One region of the Blastococcus deserti genome, then DNA from elsewhere that is predicted to be linked to it. Evidence: riboswitches for the same ligand, from Rfam matches in the RefSeq annotation. Region 1 holds a riboswitch; the other holds the start of a gene.

The links. Region 1 has a riboswitch for thiamine pyrophosphate ahead of ACFSHS_RS13550 (alcohol dehydrogenase catalytic domain-containing protein). Riboswitches for the same ligand answer to the same signal wherever they lie in the genome.
Region 2: another riboswitch for thiamine pyrophosphate. It lies ahead of ACFSHS_RS04740 (ECF transporter S component); the one in region 1 lies ahead of ACFSHS_RS13550 (alcohol dehydrogenase catalytic domain-containing protein).

The regions. Positions count from the first base shown of each region.
Region 1 covers NZ_JBHUHP010000011.1:106,392-118,030, forward strand. The annotation lists gene ACFSHS_RS13500 (ferredoxin reductase) at 1-45, opposite strand, end outside; gene ACFSHS_RS13505 (PucR family transcriptional regulator) at 137-1,330, shown strand; gene ACFSHS_RS13510 (hypothetical protein) at 1,430-2,317, shown strand; gene ACFSHS_RS13515 (hypothetical protein) at 2,447-2,782, shown strand; gene ACFSHS_RS13520 (class I SAM-dependent methyltransferase) at 2,848-3,453, opposite strand; gene ACFSHS_RS13525 (DNA polymerase IV) at 3,542-4,936, opposite strand; gene ACFSHS_RS13530 (maleylpyruvate isomerase family mycothiol-dependent enzyme) at 5,033-5,653, shown strand; gene thiD (bifunctional hydroxymethylpyrimidine kinase/phosphomethylpyrimidine kinase) at 5,751-6,572, opposite strand; gene thiE (thiamine phosphate synthase) at 6,569-7,243, opposite strand; gene thiM (hydroxyethylthiazole kinase) at 7,240-8,052, opposite strand; TPP riboswitch at 8,046-8,139, opposite strand; TPP riboswitch at 8,209-8,317, shown strand; gene ACFSHS_RS13550 (alcohol dehydrogenase catalytic domain-containing protein) at 8,308-9,318, shown strand; gene ACFSHS_RS13555 (DEAD/DEAH box helicase) at 9,327-11,099, opposite strand; gene ACFSHS_RS13560 (alpha/beta fold hydrolase) at 11,166-11,639, shown strand, end outside.
Region 2 covers NZ_JBHUHP010000003.1:65,669-77,307, forward strand. The annotation lists gene ACFSHS_RS04730 (Mut7-C RNAse domain-containing protein) at 1-649, shown strand, start outside; gene ACFSHS_RS04735 (Nramp family divalent metal transporter) at 837-2,141, shown strand; TPP riboswitch at 2,244-2,347, shown strand; gene ACFSHS_RS04740 (ECF transporter S component) at 2,344-2,961, shown strand; gene ACFSHS_RS04745 (ABC transporter ATP-binding protein) at 2,970-4,382, shown strand; gene ACFSHS_RS04750 (energy-coupling factor transporter transmembrane component T family protein) at 4,379-5,146, shown strand; gene ACFSHS_RS04755 (DUF1697 domain-containing protein) at 5,176-5,712, shown strand; gene ACFSHS_RS04760 (ATP-binding protein) at 5,846-6,292, shown strand; gene ACFSHS_RS04765 (SpoIIE family protein phosphatase) at 6,315-8,888, opposite strand; gene ACFSHS_RS04770 (hypothetical protein) at 9,587-10,429, opposite strand; gene ACFSHS_RS04775 (nucleoside hydrolase) at 10,723-11,639, shown strand, end outside.

The DNA.
Region 1 (11,639 bases):
AACGCGCGGCCGGGCCTGCGTGGGGCGCGGGACAGTGGCCGTCATACCTAGAGGGTGTCCAGCGCAGGGCTCAGTTACCTGTGTGATCCACGTGAATCGAACGGTACGTTTCGTTCCCGGCGAACAAAGGAGTGGCATGACCGACGACGAGCTGAGCATCCCGGCCGACGTGGCGGACGCCATGCGGGCCGAACTGCCGTCGGTCGCCGAGCAGACCGTCGCTGCGATCGTCGTCGAGGTGCCCAGCTACGCCGACGCCTTCGGAGGCGACATGGGCGCCACCATCGAGAACGCCGTGCAGCTCGCCCTCGGCGGCTTCCTGGAGCTGGCGTCCGCCGGTGGCGCCGGCGACGCGAGCACACCCATCAAACCGGCGCTCGACGGCGCGTATGCGCTCGGCCGGGGCGAGGCCCGCAGCGGGCGGTCGATGGATGCGCTGCTGGGCGCCTACCGGGTCGGGGCTCGGGTGTCGTGGCGGCACATGGCGGCCAGCGCCGTCGCCGCCGGGCTGGGCGTCGAGCAGCTGGCCCGTTTCGCGGAGCTGGTGTTCGCCTACATCGACCAGCTCTCGGCGGCTAGCGTGGCCGGGCACAGCGACGAGCTGGCCACCAGCGGGCGCGTGCGCGAGCGCTACCTGGAGCGGCTGGCGAACCAGTTGCTGGCCGGCGCTCCGAGGGAGGACATGCTGGCGGCCGCCGAACGCGCCGACTGGAGCACGCCGCGCACCCTGACCGCGGTGATCCTGCCCGAGGCCCGGGTGCGGGGAGCGCTGGCCTCGCTGGACGCCCGCACGCTGCGGTCCACCGAGGAGGTTCCCGGGCTCGCCTCCTCCGGGGATCTGGTGGTCCTGCTGGTCCCCGACGCCGAGGGCCGGTCGCGACCGGCGCTGGTGCGCTCGCTGCGCGAGCGGGAGGCCGTGGTGGGGCCCGCGCGCCCCTGGGCGGAGGTGCACAGCTCCTACGCCCGCGCCCTGCGGGCACTGCACCTGGGGCTGACCGTGGACGGCCCGGAGCCGCTCGACACCGAGGGCCGGCTGGCGGACCTGGTGCTGCGGGCCGACGAGACCGCGCTCGGCGACCTCCGCGCCCAGGTGCTGGCCCCGCTGGCCGGCCTGGGGCCGGGCGCGCGGGAGAAGCTGACCGAGACCCTGCGGTCGTGGCTGCTGCACCACGGGCGGCGGGAGGCCATCGCGGCCGAGCTGTTCGTCCACCCCCAGACCGTGCGCTACCGGATGGGCCAGCTGCGCGAGCTCTACGGGAACCGGCTGGAGGACCCGCGCACGGTGCTGGAGCTGACCCTCGCCCTGGGCGTTCCGCCGGTCACGGCCTGATCGGCCCGGCATCCGTCGCGCAGGCGGGGGCTCGGGAGGCGGACGGGGTTCCCGGACCGCTCTGGCGCGGATCGGCTGCGACGGGGCAGGGTTGTCGGGGTGGGTGTCGACCTGGCGGCTGCTGCGGAGTTCCTGGCCGGTGCGGCGCGCGTGCTGGACCGGAGGCGCTTCGACCTGCTGTTCGGGGACGGCGGCGCGGCACCCGTGCTGGCCGCCGTCGACGGCTACCGGAACCCGGACGGCGGCTACGGATGGGGCCTGGAGCCGGACCTGCGCTCGCGGACCAGCCAGCCGGGCGGGGCGCTGCACGCCCTGGAGGTGTTCGCCGACGTCGCCCCGGTCGTCACCGGGCGGGCCCGCGAGCTCTGCGACTGGCTGGAGGGCGTGACCCTGCCCGACGGCGGGCTCCCCTTCGCGCTGCACGTGCCCGACCCGGCCGCCTGTGCGCCGTTCTGGGCGTCCGCCGACGCGGGGACGTCGTCCCTGCAGATCACCGCGGTGGTGGCGGCCGCCGCCCACCGGGTCGCGGCCACCGATCCAGCGGTGGCCGGCCACCCCTGGCTGGCCCGGGCCACCGACCACTGCCTGCGTGCGGTCCGCGACCTCGGCCCCGAACCGCACGCCATGGTGCTCGCCTTCGCGGCGCAGTTCCTCGACGCTGCGGCCGCGGGAACGCCGTCGGCCACCGGGCTCGTCGAGCACCTGCGGCCGCACGTCCCGCCCGACGGCCTGCTGCACGTCGCCGGCGGCGCGGAGGACGAGTACATGCGCCCGCTGGACTTCGCCCCCGTCCCGGGCGGGCCCGCCCGCTCTCTCCTCGGCCCGGGCGTCGTCGAGGCGGAGCTCGAGCGCCTCGCGGCCGCGCAGCAGCCCGACGGTGGCTGGCCGGTCGACTTCGCCAGCTACTCCCCCGCGGCAACCTTGGAATGGCGCGGCCACCGCACGGTCGAGGCGCTCCTGTTGCTGCGCGCCAACGACGTCCTCTGAGGCCTGCTCGGCGGAACCTGTGCCGGTTCCCAGCCGAGAAGCAGTGCCGGTACAGCGTCAGCGCAGGGTGCCCCCCGACCCTCGGTCCTGAGCGGCTCGGCAGGAGCCGACGGAGAGAGGAGCACGCGCATGGATGACATCAGGGGCGACCAGGCCGAGGTCCGGGAGCGGATGGGTTCCCGCGCCTGGGTTCGCACGGTGGGCCTCATCGGCAGCGGGCTGGTCGCCGGCGGCATCATGGCCGGCACGCTCACCGCGACCGCCGCCGAGGACAGCACCCCGACCCCCTCGGTGACGCAGTCGGAGGACGCCGCGGCCACCGAGGAAGGCACCATCATCGAGCGGGCGGCGACGCCGGAGGACTGTCCCGAGGCCGCCGACGGTGACGCCGGCACCGACGGCGGCACGGTGCCCGACGACAGCGCCGGATCCGAGGGCAGCACGGACGGCGACGCCACCGCCTGATCCCGCGCGGATGTCGCGCGGCCCGTCGCCGGACCGGCGGGCCGCGCGGCGTCCCCAGGGGCCCGTCAGGCCGGGCGCAGCAGGGCGACCAGGAAGTCGGACCCGGCGGTGAACGGCCGCAGGTCCCACGTCGACAGCAGCAGGTCCGCTTCCCAGCCGGTCGCCCCGGCGTCGGCGAGGAAGTCGTCGAAGTCGTAGCCGCGCCCGGCGCCGAACCCGATGGCCGCCCGGCCGTCGGCCCGCAGGTGGGCCCGCATCCTGCGCAGCACCTCCTGCCGGGTGGACTCCGCCAGGAAGGTCATCACGTTGCCGGCGCAGACGATGACGTCGAACGGCTCGGGGATGCCGGCGGCCGCCAGGTCCAGCTGGGCGAGGTCGCCCACCAGCCACCGGGCGCCGGGATGCTGCTGCCGCGCCTCGGCGACGAGCACCGGGTCGCCGTCGACCCCGACCACCGCGTGCCCGACCGCGGCGAGGTATCCCCCCACGCGCCCGGTGCCGGACCCGGCGTCGAGGACCCGTGCGCCGCGCGGCAGCATCGCGTCGACCAGCCGGGCCTCCCCGACCAGGTCGTGCCCGGCGTCGGCGAGGTCGCGGAAGCGCTGGATGTAGGCCACCGAGTGCTCGGGATTCTCCTGCGTCAACCGCGTCCACATGCTGGGTTCGGGCATGGGGCCGTTCTACACGGCGCCGTCCCTTCCGGCGCCGGGCAGGACACCCGGACGGGGCATCCCCCGCCGCGGCCGTGGCGCCGCCGGGTCACTCCGGCGTCCGCCAGTCGGGCGGGTCCGCCGGCTGCAGCAGCGGATCGTCGGCCGCCAGCGTGCGCACCGGTCCTGGTCCGGTCAGCGGACCCTCGAAGCGGACGGTGACCCGGCCCAGGCCCCGGCCCCACACCCAGCCGGCACCGAGCTCCGCGTGGCGGACGTCCTGACCCGGCCACCACCGGCGTTCCGCGGGCAGCTGCTCGGCGGAAGCGCCCGCCGGCGCCTCCCCGGCGGGCAACCCGTTCTCGGCGGGCAAGGCGTCCCCCGCGGTCGACGGGTCCTCCGGAGCCGGCCCGTCGTCGTCGATCGGGCCCTCGGCGAAGAGGTCGCCCTGCACGTAGACCGACAGGCCCGAGACCCCCACGCCCAGCAGCCGCAGGCCGCCGCTCGCGCCCGCCTCGGCGAGCAGCCGCCGGGCGGTGGTGGCGATCGTGCGGGGGTCGTCGGTCGGTTGCGGCAGGGTCTGCGACCGCGTGAGCGTGGTGAAGTCGTACCGGCGGAGCTTCAGGGTGACCGTGCGCCCGGAGTGGGCGGATGCCTGCAGCCGCCGGCCCACCCGCGCGGCCATCGAGTCGATCTCGCGCCCCAGCACGTCGAGGTCGGTGAGGTCGCGCTCGAAGGTCTCCTCGTGCGACACCGACTTCACGCCCCGGTCGGGGACGACGGGGCGGTCGTCCTCGGCCCGCGCCAGGGCGTACAGCCCGGCCCCGTGCGCCCTCCCGGCCAGCGCCACCAGGTCGGTCAGCGACTTCGCCGCCAGGTCGCCGACGGTCTTGACGCCGACCTGGTGCAGCCGCTCGGCGGTCGCCGGACCCACGCCGCCCAACCGGGTCACCGACAGCGGATGCAGGACGTCCAGCTCGGTGCCCGGCGGGACGACGACCAGACCGTCGGGCTTCTGAAGATCGGAGCCGATCTTGGCCATGAGCTTGGACGTCCCGATGCCGACCGAGCCGGTCACTCCCCCGGTCGCCTCGGCGATCCGGACCTTCAGCCGCCGCGCGAGCTCGGTTACCCCCGCGACGGACAGGTCGTGCCCCTCGCCGGCCGCCAGGTCGACGTAGGCCTCGTCCAGGGACGCCGGCTCGACCAGCGGCGACAGCTCCCGCAGCAGGCCCATGACCACGTCGGAGGTGCGCCGGTAGGCGGCGAACCGGCCGCCGAGGAACGCCGTCCCCGATGGGCACCGCCGCCGCGCCTCCGCGGTCGACATCGCGGAGCGCGCTCCGTAGGCCCGCGCCTCGTAGGACGCCGTGGCGACGACGCCGCGCCCGCCCACCCCACCGACGACCACCGGCCGGCCGCGCAGGGACGGCTTGTCCCGCTGCTCGACCGCGGCGAAGAAGGCGTCGAGGTCCAGGTGCAGGACGCTCGCCTCCCGCCGCACGCCGCACCCACTTCCGCCCATTCGTCCCACGTGTCCGCACGCCATTGTCGGTCGAGGCGGCGACAGGTCCGGTGACGGCGCCTAGGGTCCCGGCGCATGACCGTGATGGACCTGGCACGAGCCGAGCGCGAGGACCTGCTGGAACTCCTGGAGCGGCTGACTCCCGACCAGTGGCGGGCACCGTCGCTGTGCGAGGGCTGGAGCGTGCACGACGTCGTCGCCCACGTGCTCAGCTACGACGAGCTCGGCCCGCGGCAGCTGGCGGCACGCTTCGCTCGCGGCCTGTTCCTCGTCGACCGGGTCAACGCCGTCGGTCTGCGGGACTACACGGTGCGCACCCCGGCCGAGCTGGTCGACCTGCTGCGGGCACACCTCACCCCGAGCGGGCTGACGGCTGGGCTGGGCGGAGCGATCGGCCTGACCGATGTGATGATCCACCAGCAGGACATCCGCCGTCCCCTCGGCGAGCCCCGGCACATCCCCGCCGAGCGTCTCCTGCCGGCCCTGCGCACCGCGCTGTTCAGTCCGGTGCTGCGCGGCGTCGTGCGCGTCCGCGATGTGCGGCTGGTGGCGACCGACATCGACTGGAGCTTCGGGCGGGGACCCGAGGTCCGCGGGACGGGTGAGGCCCTGCTGCTGGCCGTGGCGGGACGCGGTGTGGTGGCCGATGAGCTCTCCGGGCCCGGACGCGACCGGGTGACGCGACGGCTCGGCTGACCGCAGGCTCCGGAGCGAGGGCTCGTCTCGGTGGCCGCCCGCCGTGGCGAGGGGTCGAGGCCGAGGCGCGGGATCCGCGCCTCCGCGGCACCTCCGATCAGTCCGGCCACACCCCCGCGAAGTGGTGGACCGGGCCGTGCCCCGAGCCGACGCCCAGACTCCCGCCACCCTCCAGCGCGCGCTGGAGGTAGTCGCGGGCCTGCTCGACCAGGGGCAACCAGTCTCCGCCTCCGGACCGGGCGGCGAGCGCGGCGATCGCCGAGGAGAGCGTGCACCCCGTCCCGTGCGTCGCGGTCGTCGCCACCCGGGGACGGCGGGTGGTCCACACGCCCCCGGCGGTCGCCAGCACGTCCACGCTCTCGTCCCCGCCCAGGTGGCCGCCCTTGAGCAGCACGGCTCCGGGGCCGAACTCCAGCAGGGCGCGGGCCTGGTCGGTCAGGTCATCCGCTTCGGTCGACGGCTCCACCTCGAGCAGCGCCGCGGCCTCGGGCACGTTCGGGGTGATCAGGTCGGCGACCGGCAGCAGATCGGTACGGACGGCGGCCACCGCCTCCTCGTCGATCAACCGGTCGCCGCTGGTCGCCACCATCACCGGGTCGCAGACCACGGGCCCGGGGCGACGTTCGGCGAGCACGGCGGCGACCTCCCGCACCACGTCCGCGGTGCCCAGCATGCCCAGCTTGGTGGCGTGGACCTCGACGTCGTCGAGCAGCGTGCGCAACTGCAGTCCCACGAACGCCGCCGGGACGGGATGAACGCCGGTGACGCCGCGGGTGCTCTGCGCGGTGAGCGCGGTGAGCACGGCGGTGCCGTAGGCGCCGAGGGCGCTGAAGGTCTTCAGGTCGGCCTGGATGCCGGCACCCCCGCTGGGATCGCTGCCGGCCACGGAGAGGGCCGTGGGCGTGCGTCCGGCGGTCACCGCGCGAGCTCCGCCAGGCGGCCACGGCGGATCTCCGACCGCAGTTCCCGGGCCGCGGCCGTGGGGTCGGCGGCAGCGCAGACGGCGGAGACGACGCACAGCCCGTCGACACCGGCGGCAGCGACCTCCGCCGCCCGGTCGACGGTGATCCCCCCGATGGCCACGCTGGTCAGCCCGCCGGCCCGGGCCGCGGAGGCCAGGCTCCGGACGGCCGCGGTCCCCAGTCCGGGGCCGGCCTCGGGCTTGGTCGGCGTGGCCCACACCGGGCTGAGGCCGACCACGTCGACGGTGCCTGCGGGCAGCCGCAGCGCCGCGTCCAGATCGGCCGCGCTCTCCACCGACAGGCCCAGCCACGGGTGGGGGCCGATCAGCGCCCGGACCTCGGCGACGGCAAGGTCCCCCTGGCCGACGTGGATGCCGTTCGCGCCGGCCAGCAGGGCGACGTCCACGGCGTCGTTGACGACGACCGCCACGTCGGGGCGGCCGGCGAGTGACGCCTGCACGGCGCCCGTCAGGGCCAGCAACTCCCGCCGGGAGGCGCCCTTGTCACGTACCTGTACGGCGGTCACCCCGCCGGCCACCGCGGCCTTGACGACGTCGGCCACCGGCCGGGGCCGGCAGAGCTCGGTGTCGGTGACCAGGTAGAGCGTCGGGTCGAACGGCCGCCTCATCCGGCGCCCCGGACGTCTTCCGCACGCAGGTCGGCGCCGGCCACGGCGTCCCCGTCCACCCCGTCGAGGGCGTCGAGCCACGCGACGGCGAACGTGCCGGGCCCCGCGGCGGCGGCGGCCGCCCGCTCCGCGGCCAGCGCGACGTGGGCGTGCGCGGCGACGGCACCGGCGAGGGGGTCGTCGGTGACGGCGAGGTAGGCCGCCACCAGGGCGCCGAGCGCGCAGCCGGCCCCGGTCGTCCGGGTGAGCAGCACCGACCCGCCGCCCACGCGCACCGTCCGCCGTCCGTCGGTGATCAGGTCGACCTCGCCGCTCACCGCGACCACGCCACCGGTGCGGCCGGCCAGTTCCGCTGCTGCGGTGACCGCGTCATCGGTGGCAGCGGTGCTGTCGACGCCCCGTCCGCCTCCGCCGGCACCGGCGAGCGCCATCACCTCGGACGCGTTGCCGCGAACCACGGTGGGGCGCAGCGCCACCAGGTCGGCAGCCAGCTCCGTCCGATAGGCCAGGCCGCCGACGGCGACCGGGTCGAGGACCCAGGGAGTGCCGGCCGTCCAGGCCGACCGTGCCGCCAGCCGCATCGCCTCGGCGGTGCGGCGGTGGACGGTGCCCACGTTGACCAGCACGGCGGAGGCCACGACGGCGAAGTCGCCGGCTTCCTCCGGTGCGTCCACCATGGCCGGCGCCGCACCGGCGGCGAGCAGCGCGTTGGCGGTGATCGACTGCACGACCGTGTTGGTCAGGCAGTGCACCAGGGGTGCGTTCGTGCGCACTGCCTCACGGGCAGCGCGGAGATCGACGGCTTCCACGCCGGTGACATCCCTTCGCCAGTGCGAACTGGAGCAGGTTCGACGGGTCTGTTCTCAGTCCCTGGAGGGACACCCCGTGCCACGTACGCAGCGAACCTAACAGGAGTCGGGTGGCCGGGCGGCCCCGGGCGAGGACCACGGCGACCGGCTACCGTGCCGTCCGTACGCGGGAGCCCGTCGAAACGGGCTGAGAGGGCGGCTGCAGCCGCCGACCGTTGGAACCTGTCCGGGTCATGCCGGCGTAGGGAGGCAGTTGTGCGTGCTGTGCGTTTCCACGGAGCGGGACGGCCGGCGGTGGTCGAGGACGTCCCCTCGCCTCGCCCCGGGCCCGGGGACGTGCTGATCGACGTCGCGGCCGCGGGGGTGTGCGGGACCGAGCTGCACTTCCTGGACGGGCTGCTGACCCCGGCACGAGCGCCCATCACGCTGGGCCACGAGGTGGCCGGCGTGATCGCCGAGGTCGGCGACGAGGTGGATGACGTCGCAGTGGGAGACCGCGTCGCCGTCCACTACCTGCACGCCTGCCATCGGTGCCGCTCGTGCCTCGCCGGCGACGACCACCTGTGCGACGCGCCCCTCGGCTTCCTGGCCTTCGCCACCGACGGCGGGTTCGCCGAGCAGGTCGTGGTGCCCGCCTCGGCCGCGGTCCGCGTGCCCGAGACGCTCGACCTGCCGTCCGCGGCCACCCTGTGCTGCAGCGCCACCACGGCACTGCACGCGGTGGACGTGGCGGCCGTCCGTCCCGGATCCACCGCCGTCGTCTACGGAACCGGTGGCGTCGGCCTGGCCCTGGTCCAGGTGCTGCGGGAGGTGGGGGCGCGGCCGGTGGCGGTCGCCCGGAACCCGCACCGCCTCCGCCTCGCCCGGAAGCTGGGCGCCGACGTGACGGTCGACGGGACCGGGGACGTCGCGACCGCCGTCCGGGAGGCCACCGGCCGCGCCGGCGCCGACGTGGTCTTCGACCTGGTCGGCACCCGGGAGACCGGCGCCGCCGCACTGGCCTGCCTGGGCAAGCGGGGAACCCTGGTCTACGTCGGCTACAGCTTCGACACCGTCGAGATCAACCCGCTCGGCCTCGTGGTCCCCGAGCAGCGGATCGTGACGTCGGTCGGCAACCGCCGCTCCGAGCTCGTGGCGGCCCTCGACCTCGCCGCGCGCGGCCGGCTGCAGACGACGGTCACCGAGCACGCCCTGGACGACGGCCCGCGCGTGCTCGAGGAGCTGCGCGCCGGCCGTGTCGTCGGCCGGGCGGTGCTCCGGCCCTGATGACCGGGTCAGTCGTCGGTGAGTGCGGCCGCCGGCAGCCAGTCGGCGTCGAGCAGCTCGGCGATCTCGCGCAGGGACGACGTGTCGGCCCCGGCGGCCGAGCCGCTGACCGCGAGCCGTTCGACCATGACGCGGGCGACCTGCTCCTCGACCGTGTCCTCGGCGAACGCGATCCGCCACGGCGAGGTCCGCCCGTCCCGGTGGGTGCGGCCGGTGACCTGCCGGGCCTGGATGCCGGAGAAGCGGGGCTGGTGGAACAGCCCGACCCGTGGCGTCTCCGAGGCGGGGCGTCCGTCGGGCAGGAGCTCGCCGGCGTGCAGCGAGATCGACGCGGTGACCGTGAAGACGCAGACCCGGGCCTCGCCCCGCTGGAACCGCAACCGCTCGCGCTCCGGATCACCGAGGCCATGGTCGAACCGGTCGCGCCCGTAGATGCCGGCCACCGGGATCCCCGCGTCGAGCAGGGCCTCCCGGATCGGATCGGCGGCCGTCTCGACGAACTCGACCGACACCGCGACCTGCCGCTCGGCCTCCACCTGGGCCTTCACCCAGTCGACCGTGGCCTGGACCCGGATCAGCCCGGCCTTCTGCCGGAACCGCAGCAGCGCCGCCCGCCCGCGGGCGCCCTGGCGTGCCGTGCGCGCCAGCCGCATCTCCGCGCGGAACTCCGACCACTCCGAGTCGTAGGCCGCCCGCTCCGCGGGGGTCAGCGCCACCGGCGTCCCGCTCACCGAGACCGGCCCCCAGGGCGCACCCCGGTGCAGCGTGCCGGGCGGGTCGGCAGCTGTCAGCCACGACTGCAGCCTGGTTAGGTCAGCGCGCCGCTGGTCGGGGTCGTCGGTCCACTGCCACCCGTAGCGGCCACGTTCCACGTGGAACCCGTGCGCGGCGAGCTGCTTCGGCAGGTCGGCCCACTCGCGGACCGGCTCCCCGTGCCGGACGGCGAACTCCGGGGCCAGGTACGGCAGCTCCAGCGGCGTGTGCGCCGGGGTGGCGGTGGCGGCCAGCACGAACGGGGCGTCCTTCCCCCGGCCGGCGCCCGACACCGCCTTCCAGTGCTTCCAGCGCTGCGTCGTGGTGTGCCGCACCATGTGGGCCTCGTCGGCGACGACGACGTCGAACCGGAGTTTCGCGACCTTCCCGAGCCGGTCCCAGGTGGTAACGCACCAGCGCAGGCCGCCGTCACCGAACCCGGCGATCGAGCGGGTCCAGTGCGGGATGGTGATCGCCGCGGGGCGGTCGGCGACCACCAGGACGGTCCGCACGTGGCGCTGCTCGGCGACCGCCTTGACCGCGAGGATCGCCGTCCCCGTCTTGCCCACCCCGGGGTCGTCGCCGAGCAGGAACACCCGGCCCCCGGCCGCCGCGTGCGCCGCGATCACGTCGGCGCCGTCGCACTGCTGGTCGCGGGGCGTCAGCGGCCGGGCGAGCGGCACCGGCCGTGGCTTCTCGTTGACCTCGTCCTCGAGGAAGCGCTCGAGCGTGTACGGCGGCGGGTCGTAGGGCGCCAGCTCCGGCGGGAGCTCGGGCCCCACCCACACGTGGGCCTGCAGGCCGGCGTGCCAGACGGCGCCGGGGGCCGGCGCCCGGAACGGCACCGCCAGGACCCACACCCGCTCGCCCGGACCCGCCGTGGGCACCTCGGGAGCGGCCTTCGCGGGCCGCTTCGACGCCGCCGCGGTGGACCGGCGGCGGGTCGTGGCGCGGGTGGTCTTGTTCGCGGTCGTGCTGCGGCTGGTCGTGCCGGCGCTTCGCGTGCTGCGCCGCCGTCGTCCGGGCATGTCCCTCCCCCTCGTCCCGGGCACCGTAAGCGGCGGCACCGGCGGAACGTCTGATGGAATCGCCGGGTGACCGAGGACGCCGGCAACGACGAGCGCCTGGCGTCGCGCACCCTGGGGGAGTCCGGGCCGCGGGTCGTCTTCGTCCACGGGCTCTTCGGCCAGGGCAAGAACTGGACGACGATCGCCAAGGGTATGGCCGACGGCCACCGCGTCACCCTGGTCGACCTCCCCAACCACGGGCACTCGCCGTGGACGGAACGGGTCGACTATCTCGACATGGTGCGGATGCTGGCCGCCGAGCTCGAGCAGCTGGGTGAGCCGGTGACCCTGGTCGGGCACTCGATGGGCGGCAAGGTGGCGATGCAGCTCGCCCTGCGCCGGCCCGAACTGCTCCGGGCGCTGGTCGTCGTGGACATCGCCCCCGTCGAGTACCCGCTGCAGGGAGGGCGCACGGACGACCCGGACGAGGAGGCCTCGCCGTTCGCCGCGTACATCCAGGCGATGCGGGCGATGGACCTCGACCGGCTGAGGACCCGCGAG
Region 2 (11,639 bases), on a different contig from region 1:
GGACCGCCACCGCGGCATGCGGCGCATGCGCTTCGACCCCGACGCCACGGTGGGCCACCTGGTGCAGGCGGCCGGCGTGCCGCTGACCGAGGTGGGCGAGCTGCGGCTCAACGGGACACCCGCGACGCACGCGACCCGGGCAGTGGCCGGCGGCCGCATCGAGGTGGCCGAGGCAGCCCGCCCCGAGGTCCTGCCCGCGGGCGGCTTCCTGCTCGACGTCGGACTCGGGACCCTGGCCCGCCGCCTGCGCCTGCTCGGGCTCGACGCCGCCTGGTCCAACGAGGCCGACGACTCCGATCTCGTGGCGCGGGCGCTCGCCGAGGAGCGGGTGCTGCTCACCCAGGACCGGCGCCTGCTGATGCGCCGGGCCCTCGCGCGGGGAGCGCTGGTCCGGGGCAGCCGGCCCGACGGGCAGCTGGCCGACGTCCTCGACCGGTTCGCGCCCCCGGTAGCGCCCCTCACCCGCTGCACCGCCTGCGGTGGCGCCCTGGAGACGGTGCCGAAGCAGGAGGTCGCCCACCGGCTGGAGGCCGGGACCCGCCGGACCTACGAGGACTTCGTCCGGTGCCGGGCGTGCGCGCGGGTGTACTGGCACGGCGCGCACGCCCGCCGGATCGACGCGATGATCCGGAGCGCCACAGGCCGGTGACCGCGAGGGTGTGCACCGGTGCGCAGATCCGGGGCCTGGACCTGCGCACCGGCGCCCAGTGATCAGCCCTCGCGCGAGCGGTCGCGGACGTTGGCCCCCGGGGGCCACGGGTCGGCCCCGGTGTGTCACCCGGTCCGGGCAGGACAGGAGCGCCATCCCACCCGCTCCTCCCCACCGCGAGGCCGCCGTGTACCTGTCGAAGACCGAGGCCGCCGTCCTGCCGACCACGCTGGTCACAGCCCGCACCGCTCCGCTGCGGGCGCCCGGCCCGTCCGAGCCGCGCCGGCGTATCTGGCCGCTGCTGGGACCGGCCTTCGTGGCCGCCGTCGCCTACGTGGACCCGGGCAACTTCGCCACCAACTTCTCCGGGGGCGCCGCCTTCGGCTACACGCTGCTCTGGGTGATCGTCGCGGCCAACCTCATGGCGATGCTGATCCAGTCGCTCACCGCCAAGCTGGGGCTGGCCACCGGGCGGGACCTGGCCACCCTCTGCCGCGAACGGCTGCCCCGCCCTGTGACGTGGGGGCTGTGGGTGCAGGCCGAGGCGGTGGCGATCGCCACCGACCTGGCGGAGATCGTCGGCGGCGCCGTCGCGCTGAACCTGCTCTTCGGGGTGCCCCTGCCGATCGGCGGCGCCATCACCGCCGTCGTCGCGTTCGTCCTGCTGGGCGCACAGTCGCGCGGGCACCGGCCGTTCGAGCGGGTGATCACCGGCCTCCTGCTCGTCGTCGGCCTCGGGTTCGGGTACACCCTGATCGGCTCCGGCGTGGACCCGGGCGGGCTCGCCGGCGGGATGGTCCCCTCCTTCGACGGCGCCGACAGCGTCGTCCTGGCCACCGGCATCCTCGGCGCCACGGTCATGCCGCACGTCATCTACGTGCACTCCGCGCTCACCCCCGGCCGGTACGGCGACGTCGTCACCGCCGGGCGCACCGCGCAGGGACGACGTCGGCTGCTGCGGGCCCAGCGGCTCGACGTGCTCCTCGCGATGGGACTGGCCGGGCTGGTGAACGCCGCCATGCTGATCATCGCCGCGCAGCTGTTCACCGGCGGCCACCAGGCCGAGTCCCTCGAGGCCGTGCACGCCGGTCTGGGCGACCAGCTGGGCACCGGCGCGGCGATCGCCTTCGCCGTGGCCCTGCTCGCCTCGGGCTTCGCGTCCTCGTCGGTGGGGACGCACGCCGGTCAGGTGGTCATGGCCGGCTTCCTGCGCCGGCACATCCCCGTCGTGACGCGTCGGCTGATCACCCTGGCGCCGGCGCTGGCCGTCCTGGTCCTCGGCGGCGACCCGACGACGGCGCTGGTGTGGTCGCAGGTGGTGCTCTCGTTCGGGATCCCGTTCGCGCTCGTGCCGCTGCTGTGGCTGACCAGCCGCCGCGACCTGATGGCCGGCTGGGTCAACCGTTGGATCACCACCGTCGCGGGCAGCGTGGTGGCAGTGCTGATCATCGCGCTCAACGCCCACCTGCTGCTCGGACTCGCGCTGCGGTGAGCGCCGGCTCCCCGACGATCACGGCGCGACGACCACTGCTGGGCGGTCGCGGCTGGTCGCGGCGCCATGATCGCGGGAGGTCTAGAGTGGGCGGCACAACCGAACACACAGCAGGGGAGCGCTTCGGCGCTGAGAGTGCGGGATCCCGCAGACCCTCGAACCTGATCCGGGTCATGCCGGCGCAGGGAGTCTGGAGGAAATCATGGCCGAGCAGGCCGTCCGTCCGTCGTCCGCTGCTCCCGTCGGGGAGCGGAGCAACCGCTGGCGCACCGTCGACATCGTCGTCACCGCTGTCCTCGGCGCCGCCTTCGGCGTGGTCTTCTGGGCCTGGGGCCTGTTGTGGGCCGGCACTGGGGCGGCCTTCGCCGGCTTCCCGCCGGCCCAGGCCTTCATGTACGGCGTGTGGCTCATCCCCGCCGTCCTGGCACCGCTGGTGGTGCGCAAGCCAGGGGCGGGCCTGTTCGCCGAGCTCGTCGCCGCGATCGTCTCGGCCCTGCTGGGCTCGGCCTGGGGGACGACGACGATCGTCTACGGCCTGCTGCAGGGCCTGGCCGGCGACGCGGGGTTCGCGGCCTTCGGGTACCGCCGCTTCGGCTGGCCGCAGGCCCTGCTCTCCGCGGCACTCGCCGGCGCGACCGCGGCCGTGCTGGACCTCGTCTACTACTACCCCGACTGGACCGTGGGGTGGAAGGCCGTGTATCTCGCGCTGGTGGTCGCCAGCACCGCCGTCGTCGCCGGGCTGGGCAGCCTGGCCCTCACCCGGGCGCTGGCGGCCAGCGGTGCGCTGTCGTCCTTCGCGTCCGGCCGCACCCGGGTCTGAGGGCGGGCATGGACCCCGCGGGGGTCCGGCTCGCCGGCTGGGGGTTCCGCCACGCCACCCGGCGGGCCTGGGCGGTGCGGGACGTCGACCTCGAGATCGGCGCCGGTGAGCGGGTCCTGCTCACCGGGTCGTCGGGATCGGGCAAGTCCACGCTCCTGCGGGCGCTGGGCGGGCTGCTGACACCGGAGAGCGGCGACGCCACCGGAGAGCTGAGCGTCGACGGCGCGCCCCCCGGCCGCCGCAGGGACCGGGTGGGCATGGTCTTCCAGGAGCCGGACTCCCAGCTGGTGATGACCCGCAGCGGGGACGACGTCGCGTTCGGGCTGGAGAACGCCGGCACGCCTCCGGAGCGGATCTGGCCGGCGGTCGACGCCGCGCTCGACGCGGTGGGCTTCGACCTCGGCCGCGACCGGCCCACCGCGGCCCTGTCGGGGGGCCAGAAGCAGCGGCTGGTGCTGGCCGGGGCCCTCGCTCCCCGCCCGGGGCTGCTCCTGCTCGACGAGCCGACGGCCCAGCTCGATCCCGAGGGCGCGGACCTGGTGCGGACGGCGGTCGTGCGGGCCGTCGCCGACCGCTCCACGACGCTGGTGGTGGTCGACCACGACGTCGAGTCCTGGCTCCCCCTCGTCGACCGGGTGGTGGAACTGCTGCCGTCTGGCGGGCTGGTCGAGCACGGGCCGGGCTGGGCACCGGCTCCCCTGCGGTTCCCCGCCCGCCGGCCCCTGCCCGTCGGCCCGCTCCTCCTGGCGGCCGAGGAGGCCGGCTACACCCACCGGGGCTCTCCCACGCCCGCCCTGCTCCCCACCGACGTCGGCCTGCACGCGGGCCGCACCCTGGCCGTGACCGGGCCCAACGGCACCGGCAAGTCCACGCTGGCCCTCCTGCTGGCCGGCCTGCGCGCGCCGACGACAGGACGTGTGGTCGCCACCCCGGCGCTCTGCGCGGGCCTCCGGCGGCCGGCGCACCCGCCGTCCCGGTGGCGGGCCGCCGAACTGGTGACGCGGATCGGCACGGTCTTCCAGCAGCCCGAGCACCAGTTCCTCACCGCCCGGGTGCGCGATGAGCTGTCGCTCGGCCCGCTGAGGTCGGGTGCCGGCGACACCGCGGCCGCCCGGCTGGCCGACGAGCTGCTGGAGCGGCTCGGCCTCGGCGACCTGGCCGAGGCCCATCCCTTCACCCTGTCGGGCGGGCAGCAGCGACGGCTCTCCGTGGCGACCGCGCTGGCCACCCGCCCCCGGGTCCTGGTGCTCGACGAGCCCACCTTCGGCCAGGACCGGGACACCTGGGCCGAGCTCGTGGCGATCCTCGCCGAGCAGCAGGACGGCGAGCGGTCCCTCTGCGTCGTCACCCACGACGCCGCGGTGGTGACGGCTCTGGCCGACGAGGTCCTGCACCTGGGTCTGCCGGTGGCGGTCCCATGAGCCTGCCGCTCGCCCTGGGCCCGGCCCGGCCGGTGCCGCTGTCGGTGATCAACCCGGTCGCCCAGCTGACGGCGATCGCGATCCTCACCGCGGTGCTCCTGGTCAGCGGCGACCTGGTGACGCCGGGCGTCGTGCTCGCCGCCGAGCTGGCGCTCCTGCCGGCCGCGGGGCTGACCTCGCCCGCGGAGGTGCTCCGCCGCACCTGGCCGCTGCTCGCGAGCGCCGCTGGCGTCGCCTGGGTCAACGTCGCCTTCGGCTCCCTGACGGGCACCGACGCCTGGCTCAGCGGCCTCACGTGGGGTCTGCGAGTGATCGCGCTCGCCCTTCCGGGCATCCTGCTGGTCGCCGCCACCGATCCGGTCCGGCTCGCCGACGCCCTCACCGTGCACTGGCGGGTGCCGACCCGGTTCGCCTACGGGGCGCTTGCCGCGCTGCGGCTGGTCCCGCTGCTGGCCACCGAGTGGGAGACCATCCGGCTCGCCCGCCGCGCCCGGGGCGTGGACGCCGGGGGGAACCCGGTCGCGCAGCTGCGGCTGTTCGCCGGTACCGCTTTCGCGCTGCTGGTCGGCGCCGTCCGGCGCGGCACCCGCCTGGCGACGGCGATGGACGCCCGCGGCTTCGACTCCGGCATCCCCCGCACCAACGCCCGCGGATCGTCGTTGCACCCGCGCGACACCTGGTTCGTCGTCGGGACCGCCGCCGTGTGCGCAGCGGCCGTGACCCTGAGCGTGCTGACCGGCGCCTGGAACCCCGTCCTCGGCTGATCGCCCGCGGCCGGCGCTACGGTGCGCCGGTGAGCTCGACCCGGTACGTCGCCCTGCTGCGCGGCATCAACCTCGGCCGCGCCCGCCAGGTGGACATGCCGCGGCTGCGCGAGGTCCTCACCGATCGGGGGCACGCGAACGTGCGCACCCATCTGCGCAGCGGGAACGTCGTGCTCGACAGCCCGCTCGGCGAGGCAGAGCTGGCCGCGGACCTCACCGCGACCATCGAGGCGGAGTTCGGTCTCGCCGTCCCGGTCGTGGTCCGCACCGGGGCCGAGATGGGCGCGATCGTGGCCGGCGACCCGTTCGCCACCGTCGCCACCGACCCGGCCCGGTACCTGGTCACGTTCATGGCCGATCCCCCCGACCCCGCCCGGGTCGACGCCCTGCCCCCGGTGGAGGGCGGTGGCGAGTACCTGGTCCGCGGCCGCGAGCTGTACCTGTGGCTCCCCGACGGTATCCAGGGGACGCCGCTGGCCTCCTGGAAGTGGGACACGCTGCTCGGCCGGCCGGGGACCTCCCGGAACTGGAACACCGTCACGAAGCTCGCCGAACTGGCCGGCTGAGGAGAGTTCCCACCCGGGAGTGACACGCGTCGCAACAGGTTTGGCCGGGTCCGCGTCGGCCCATACGCAGGTGTTGGCCTGCGACCGCGCAGGCTGCACACGGCACGGCCGCACGAGGCAAGGGGATCAGCGCGTGACAGGGCAGGCGGCCGGGCCGGTCTGGCCGTCGGCGTCACCGCCACCGGCCGCTCCGGCGCTGTCCTGGCACCTCCGGGACGTCACCGAGCTGCCGGGCGTGCGCGCCCAGCTGCGCCGGCACGCCGCGGCCCACCCGGCCGGGGCGGACGACGACACGGCCGGCGACCTCCGCGACCAGCTGGTCCTCGCCCTGGACGAGATGGCCTCCAACGCCCTGCGCCACGGGGGCGGGCGGGTTCACGCCGCGGTGCGCGTCACCCCCGACGCCTACCTGATCGAGGTCTCCGACGAGGCCGCCACCGTGCCCCCGTCGCCGGCCGTCGGCCGCGACCCCAGCGAGGGCGGCCTCGGCCTCTACCTCATCGCGGAGATGGCCACCGCCCACGGCTGGTACGTCCAGAACGGGCACAAGCACGTCTGGGCGCTGCTGCGCCGCGGCTGACCGCCACGGCCCGGGCTGGGCGCTACGACCCGTCGACCCCGTCCGGCACGTGCCGGGGACCGGCCTCCGCCGGCCGCGGCCGGTCCTCGCGGTGCAGCCGGATGGCCACCAGCGCGACGTCGTCCTGCAGGCCCTCCGGGCGCAGCCGTTCGATGACCGCGTCGCACAGCAGCCCGAGCGGTTCGTCCGCCAGCTCCGCGAGCGCACGACCCAGCCGCGCGATGCCCTCGTCCAGGGGCAGGTCGCGGCCCTCGACCAGGCCGTCGGTGTAGAGGAGCAGCGTCGCCCCGCGCCGGACCGTCACCACGGAGTCGGTACGCCGCGCCGAGGGGTCGACGCCCAGCATGAGCTCGGCGCGCGGGCCGATGAGCTGGTCGATCCGGCCGTCCTCGTGCAGCAGGAGGGGCGGCGGATGGCCGGCGTTGGACCACCGGAGCCGCGTGAGCCCGGCGGCCCGCTCCTCCGGGGTCTGCTCCACCCGCGCCATGGCGGCGGTGGCCATGGTGCCCATCCCGAGGCCCTCGATGGCGGCGTCCAGCTCGGTGAGGACGGCGGCCGGTCCGGGCCCGTCCCGGTAGGCGATGCCCCGGAGCATGCCGCGGAGCTGCCCCATGGCCGCCGCGGCCTCGGTGTCGTGCCCGACCACGTCACCGATGACCAGCACCGTGGCGCCCGAGGGCTGCAGGAACGCGTCGTACCAGTCGCCACCGACCTCGGCGACCTCCACGGCCGGCCGGTAGCGCACGACGATCTCGGCGTGGTCGGGTTGCGGGGGTTCGGTCAGCAGGCTGCGCTGCAGGCCCTCGGCGAGGCGGCGCTGCTGCTCGTACAGGCGGGAGTTGTCCAGGGCCAGGGCGATCCGGCCGGCGAGGTCGCGGGCGGTGGCGAGGTCCTCCTCGTCGGCCTGCGGACGGTCGGCCGACCGGTAGATGCTCAGCGCACCCAGCGTCCGGCCCCGCGCCGCCATCGGCAGCGTGACCGCCGACCTCGGCGAGAGCCGCCAGAACACCTCCCGCACCTCTCCCGGCGGCAGCATCGGGCCGACGACGGCGCCCACGTCGTCGATCGTGCGCGCCTGCCCGGAGGCCAGGGCCCGCAGAACGGGGGCGTGCGGCGGGAGCGCGGCCAGCCGCAGCTCGGCGTACCGGGCGACCGACGCGCGCAGCTCCGGATCACGGTGCCAGCTGGCGACGTCGCGCATGCGGCCGTCCTCGTCGACGAGGCTGAGGATCACCCAGTCACCCAGCACCGGGACCACGGACTGCGCGACCCGCTGCAGCGCGGCCTCCTCCCCCCGGCCACTGGTGAGCGACGCCGACAGGGCGGCGGTCACGTCGGCGACCAGCGACAGCCGCGCGGCGCTCCGCCGTGCCTGCTCCTCCGCCCGGCGGCGCTCGGTGACGTCGAGGAAGTAGACCGACAGGCCGTCCGGGCCCGGCCAGGCCCGCACCTCGAACCAGGCGTCCAGCGGCTCCGGGTAGTAGGCCTCGAAGACCCGCTCCTCCCCCGTCTTCACCGCCGCCCGGTAGTTCTCCTCGAAGTCGCTGCCGACGGCGGCGGGGTAGAGCTCCCACACGACCCCGCCGATCAGCTCGTCGCGCCGCCTGCCCAGGACCCGCTCGGCCTCGGTGTTGACGTAGGTGAAGCGCCACTCCCGGTCGAGGGCGAAGAAGGCCGACTTCATGACCTCGAGGACGCGGGCGACGCGGGTGTCCCCGTGCCGCTGGGACGTCGTGTCGAAGCCGGCGCCGAGGAGCCGCACCGCGTTTCCGCGGTCGTCGGCCAGGGCGCGCCCGCGACCCTGGATCCAGCGCGTCTCCCCGGTCGGCAGCACGATGCGGAACTCCGCGTCGTACTCACCACAGGTGTCGATGGCCGTCTGGAGCGCGTCGAGCAGCCGCTGCCGGTCGTCGGGGTGGCAGCGGTCGATGGCGGCGTCGATCCGCTCGATGAAGGTGTCCCGGTCGTAGCCGAAGATCTCGACCATGCGGTCGTCCCAGACCAGCCGGCCGCTGACCAGGTCCCAGTCGAAACTGCCGATCTGGGCCGCGTCGATGGCGAGCTCGAAGCGGAGGCGGTGCGCCTCAAACTCGCGGCCGAGGGCGGAGAGCTCCAGCTCGGTGGCCACCGAGTCCGCCAGCTGGCCGAGCAACGTCACCTCGTTCTCGGTCCACGGCCGGGGCTCCCGGCCGTAGACGGCGAGCACACCGACGGGCGAGCCGTCGAACGCCACGAGGGGGACGCCGAGATAGGCGCTCATCCGGGCGCCGGCGACAGGGGGCCGTCCGGCCAGTCGCGGGTCGCGGGGGTGGTCAGGGACCACGAGGGGTCCGCATTCGGCGTCGAGGGCGACGGCGCACAAGGATTCCTGCAGTGGCACCTGGCGGCCCAGGCTTCCCGGCGGCAGACCCTCGCCGCCGACGATCGTCTCGACGTCGCCGAGCAGGGAGACCGATGCCGCGTCCGCGCCGAGCAGCCGCACGGCCAGGCCGGTGAGCCGCTGGAGGGCAGGGGAGCCCAGGGCTGTGGACTGCAACCGCCGGACCGCGGCCAGCCGCCCCTGGAGGGAGCCTTCGGCGGGCTCGGGGGCGGTCACGGTCGGGTTCCTTCCACCAGGACGAGCCGGGCACACCTGCTCGGCATCACATCCCAGCATCCCGGCTCCGGCCCGCCGGATCCGCACCGGGTCCTCCCGGCCGGGGCGGGCACCTCGCGGGGCTCCGGGAGGCACCCGCCCGTCGGCGGGAGAGTGGCGGACGGGGATGGTGTCCGCCTGCACGGGGCCACGTGCCAGGCGACGTCGTCCAGCATCGCCGGCCGCGAGCCGCCGGACCGGGGACCGGTCGCCGCGAGCGTTCCGTCCTGCGCCGGAGGTCGCGGGCGCCGCTGGCCAGGGCCGGACCGGTCAGAGACCCGGGGACGGAAGCGTCCCTCCCGGGTACCGGAAGGACCTGTTCTTCCTCTCCCACGGTTCCGGTGCGCGGCCGGCGACGCCGCACGGGATCTGCGCCTCCCTGGAGGGTCCGCGCGCTGCACAGGGCAGTCGGCGGTGGGGTCGAGGCGAGAACCGTCGTGCGTCGAGGTCGGTCGGCGGCCGGAACAGCACCGTCGGAGTGGAGCCAGGGGCGGCCGATGTCGGCCGGCAGGATCGGAGAGCTCGGGGACCGAGTCGTCGGTCGCGGTCGCCCGGGGAAGAGGGCGACCGGTTCGGCGTGCTCGGGGTCGTGCGGAGGACGGCGTCCAGCGGCTGGCTGCCGTGGTCGCGCTCGCTGCTGCTGATGCGGCGGTCAGGGATCACGGGAACGAGCTCCACGTGGAGCCCGGGGACCTGGATCGCCGCGCCGGCGGGGGAGAACCCCGGACCGGGCAGGACAGCGGGTCACCCCGTGCCCTTCCCGGCCCGGTCGCCTCCGGCGACGTCCGCGGGTGCGACGGCCAGCCGGTGGCCCGGGAGCGTTCAGGCGGTCCCATCGGTCTTGCGCCGGGGACGGCCACTGCTCCGCGGGGGACCGGCGGCGCTCCCCGCGTGCCGGCCGACGACGCCGGACCGCGGGGAAGGAGCGCCGCGGCGGGGGAAGGCGCCGCGGGCTGGACGGTGGGGGTGCTGGGCATCTCGCGCAGCACCACGGGAGGATCGACGCTGACCTGCACGGGCGAAGCGGCAGGGCGACCCCAGGCGAGGTACTCGCCCTGGGGGCCCGAGCCCCACAGGGCGAGCCGGCGCACGAGGGAGCGGATCCGCGCGGGACGCCGGGCGGCGGGGGCCACCGCGCGGGGCGCGACCCGCCAGGCGAGGTTCTCGCCCCGCGGTCCGGCACCCCACAGCGCCGCCCGGCGGACCAGGCCCGCGAGGCCGGACACCGGGAGCGGGTCGGTCTCCTGCACCACGACGACCCGTGGGGCCGGTGTCCGGCGGGCCATGGGAGCCGGCTGCACCGAGCGCAGCGGAACGGTGCGGACCGCACCGGTCCGCGCGGCGGCCGGCCGGTGCGCAGAGGTCCGCCGTGCCTGCGGGCGACGGTTCGCGCTCGCGTAGTCGGCACGGTCGAGAACGTCGATCAGCCCCGCGAGGCCGCGTCCGTGACCGTCGAGGACGGCTTCGGCGGCCATGCGCGCTGCACTCGCTCGCTGGCTCATGTCGCCTCCTCAGGTCATGTCCGCAGCCGGGGAAGGTGCCGCGGACAAGGAGAAAGGTAGGGATCGCCCCGCCGTTTCCCGACCATTCCCGACGGGCGCTCGAACGCGCGTGACCGAACCGTTGCGCACCATTTCCGAATGGGTCGATGACCCTTTCCTCACGGCAGGGACTTGTCGACAAGAGTCGCTTCCCGAGCGTGGAAATGGGCGGAAGCGGAGTCGGTCGTCCCGCCCGCCCGCCCGACGCGCCCGGCGTGTCGAGGAGCCGGGAGGACGCTGGCAGGATCGCCGGGGTGCCCACTCCCCTGGTGATCGACACCGACCCCGGGATCGACGACGCGCTGGCGATCCTCCTGGCCCTCGCCAGCCCCGAGGTCGACCTGCGGCTGGTCACCACCGTGCACGGCAACGTCGAACTCGACCGGACGACGGAGAACGCCCTGCGGGTCCTGCACCTGGCCGGGCGGTCCGACGTGCCGGTGGCGGCGGGAGCGCGCGACTCCCTGGTCCACGCACAGCCGCAGCGGGCCGGGCACGTGCACGGGGCCGCGGGGCTGGGCGGCGTCCAGCTGCCGCCCTCCCCCGCCTCGGTGGACCCGCGGCCGGCGGTCGTGGCCCTCGCCGAGCTCCTGCTGGACTCACCCGAGCCGGTCACCGTGGCCGCCGTCGGCCCGCTGACCAACCTGGCCCTGCTGCTGCGGATCTTCCCCGACGCCGCCGCCCGGATCGGCCGGCTGGTGGTCATGGGTGGGTCGGCGGCGCGGGGCGGCAACGTGACGGCGGCCGCCGAGTTCAACGTGTGGGCCGATGCCGAGGCCGCACAGGCAGTGCTGACCTCGACCCTCCCCACGGTCCTCGTGGGCCTCGACGTCACCCTGCCCACGGTGCTCGGGCTGGACGGCATCGCCCGGTTCGCCGCCGCGGGCCCGATCGGCGCCCGGGCGGCGGCGATCCTGCGGCAGTACCTGGACCACGCCCGCACCGCCTACGGCACCGCCGGCGTCGTCGTGCACGACGCGCTCGCCGTCACCGAGGCGATCGTGCCGGGCACCCTCGGAACGGTGCGGCGCGACGTCGTCGTCGACACCGGTCTGGGCTTCGGCCGGGGCCAGACGCTGGTCGACCGGCGGACGGTCTCCACCGCGCCGACGGCCGTGGAGGTGGCCGAGCGGGTGGACAGCGCAGCGGCGGTGGAGTTCCTGGTGTCGCG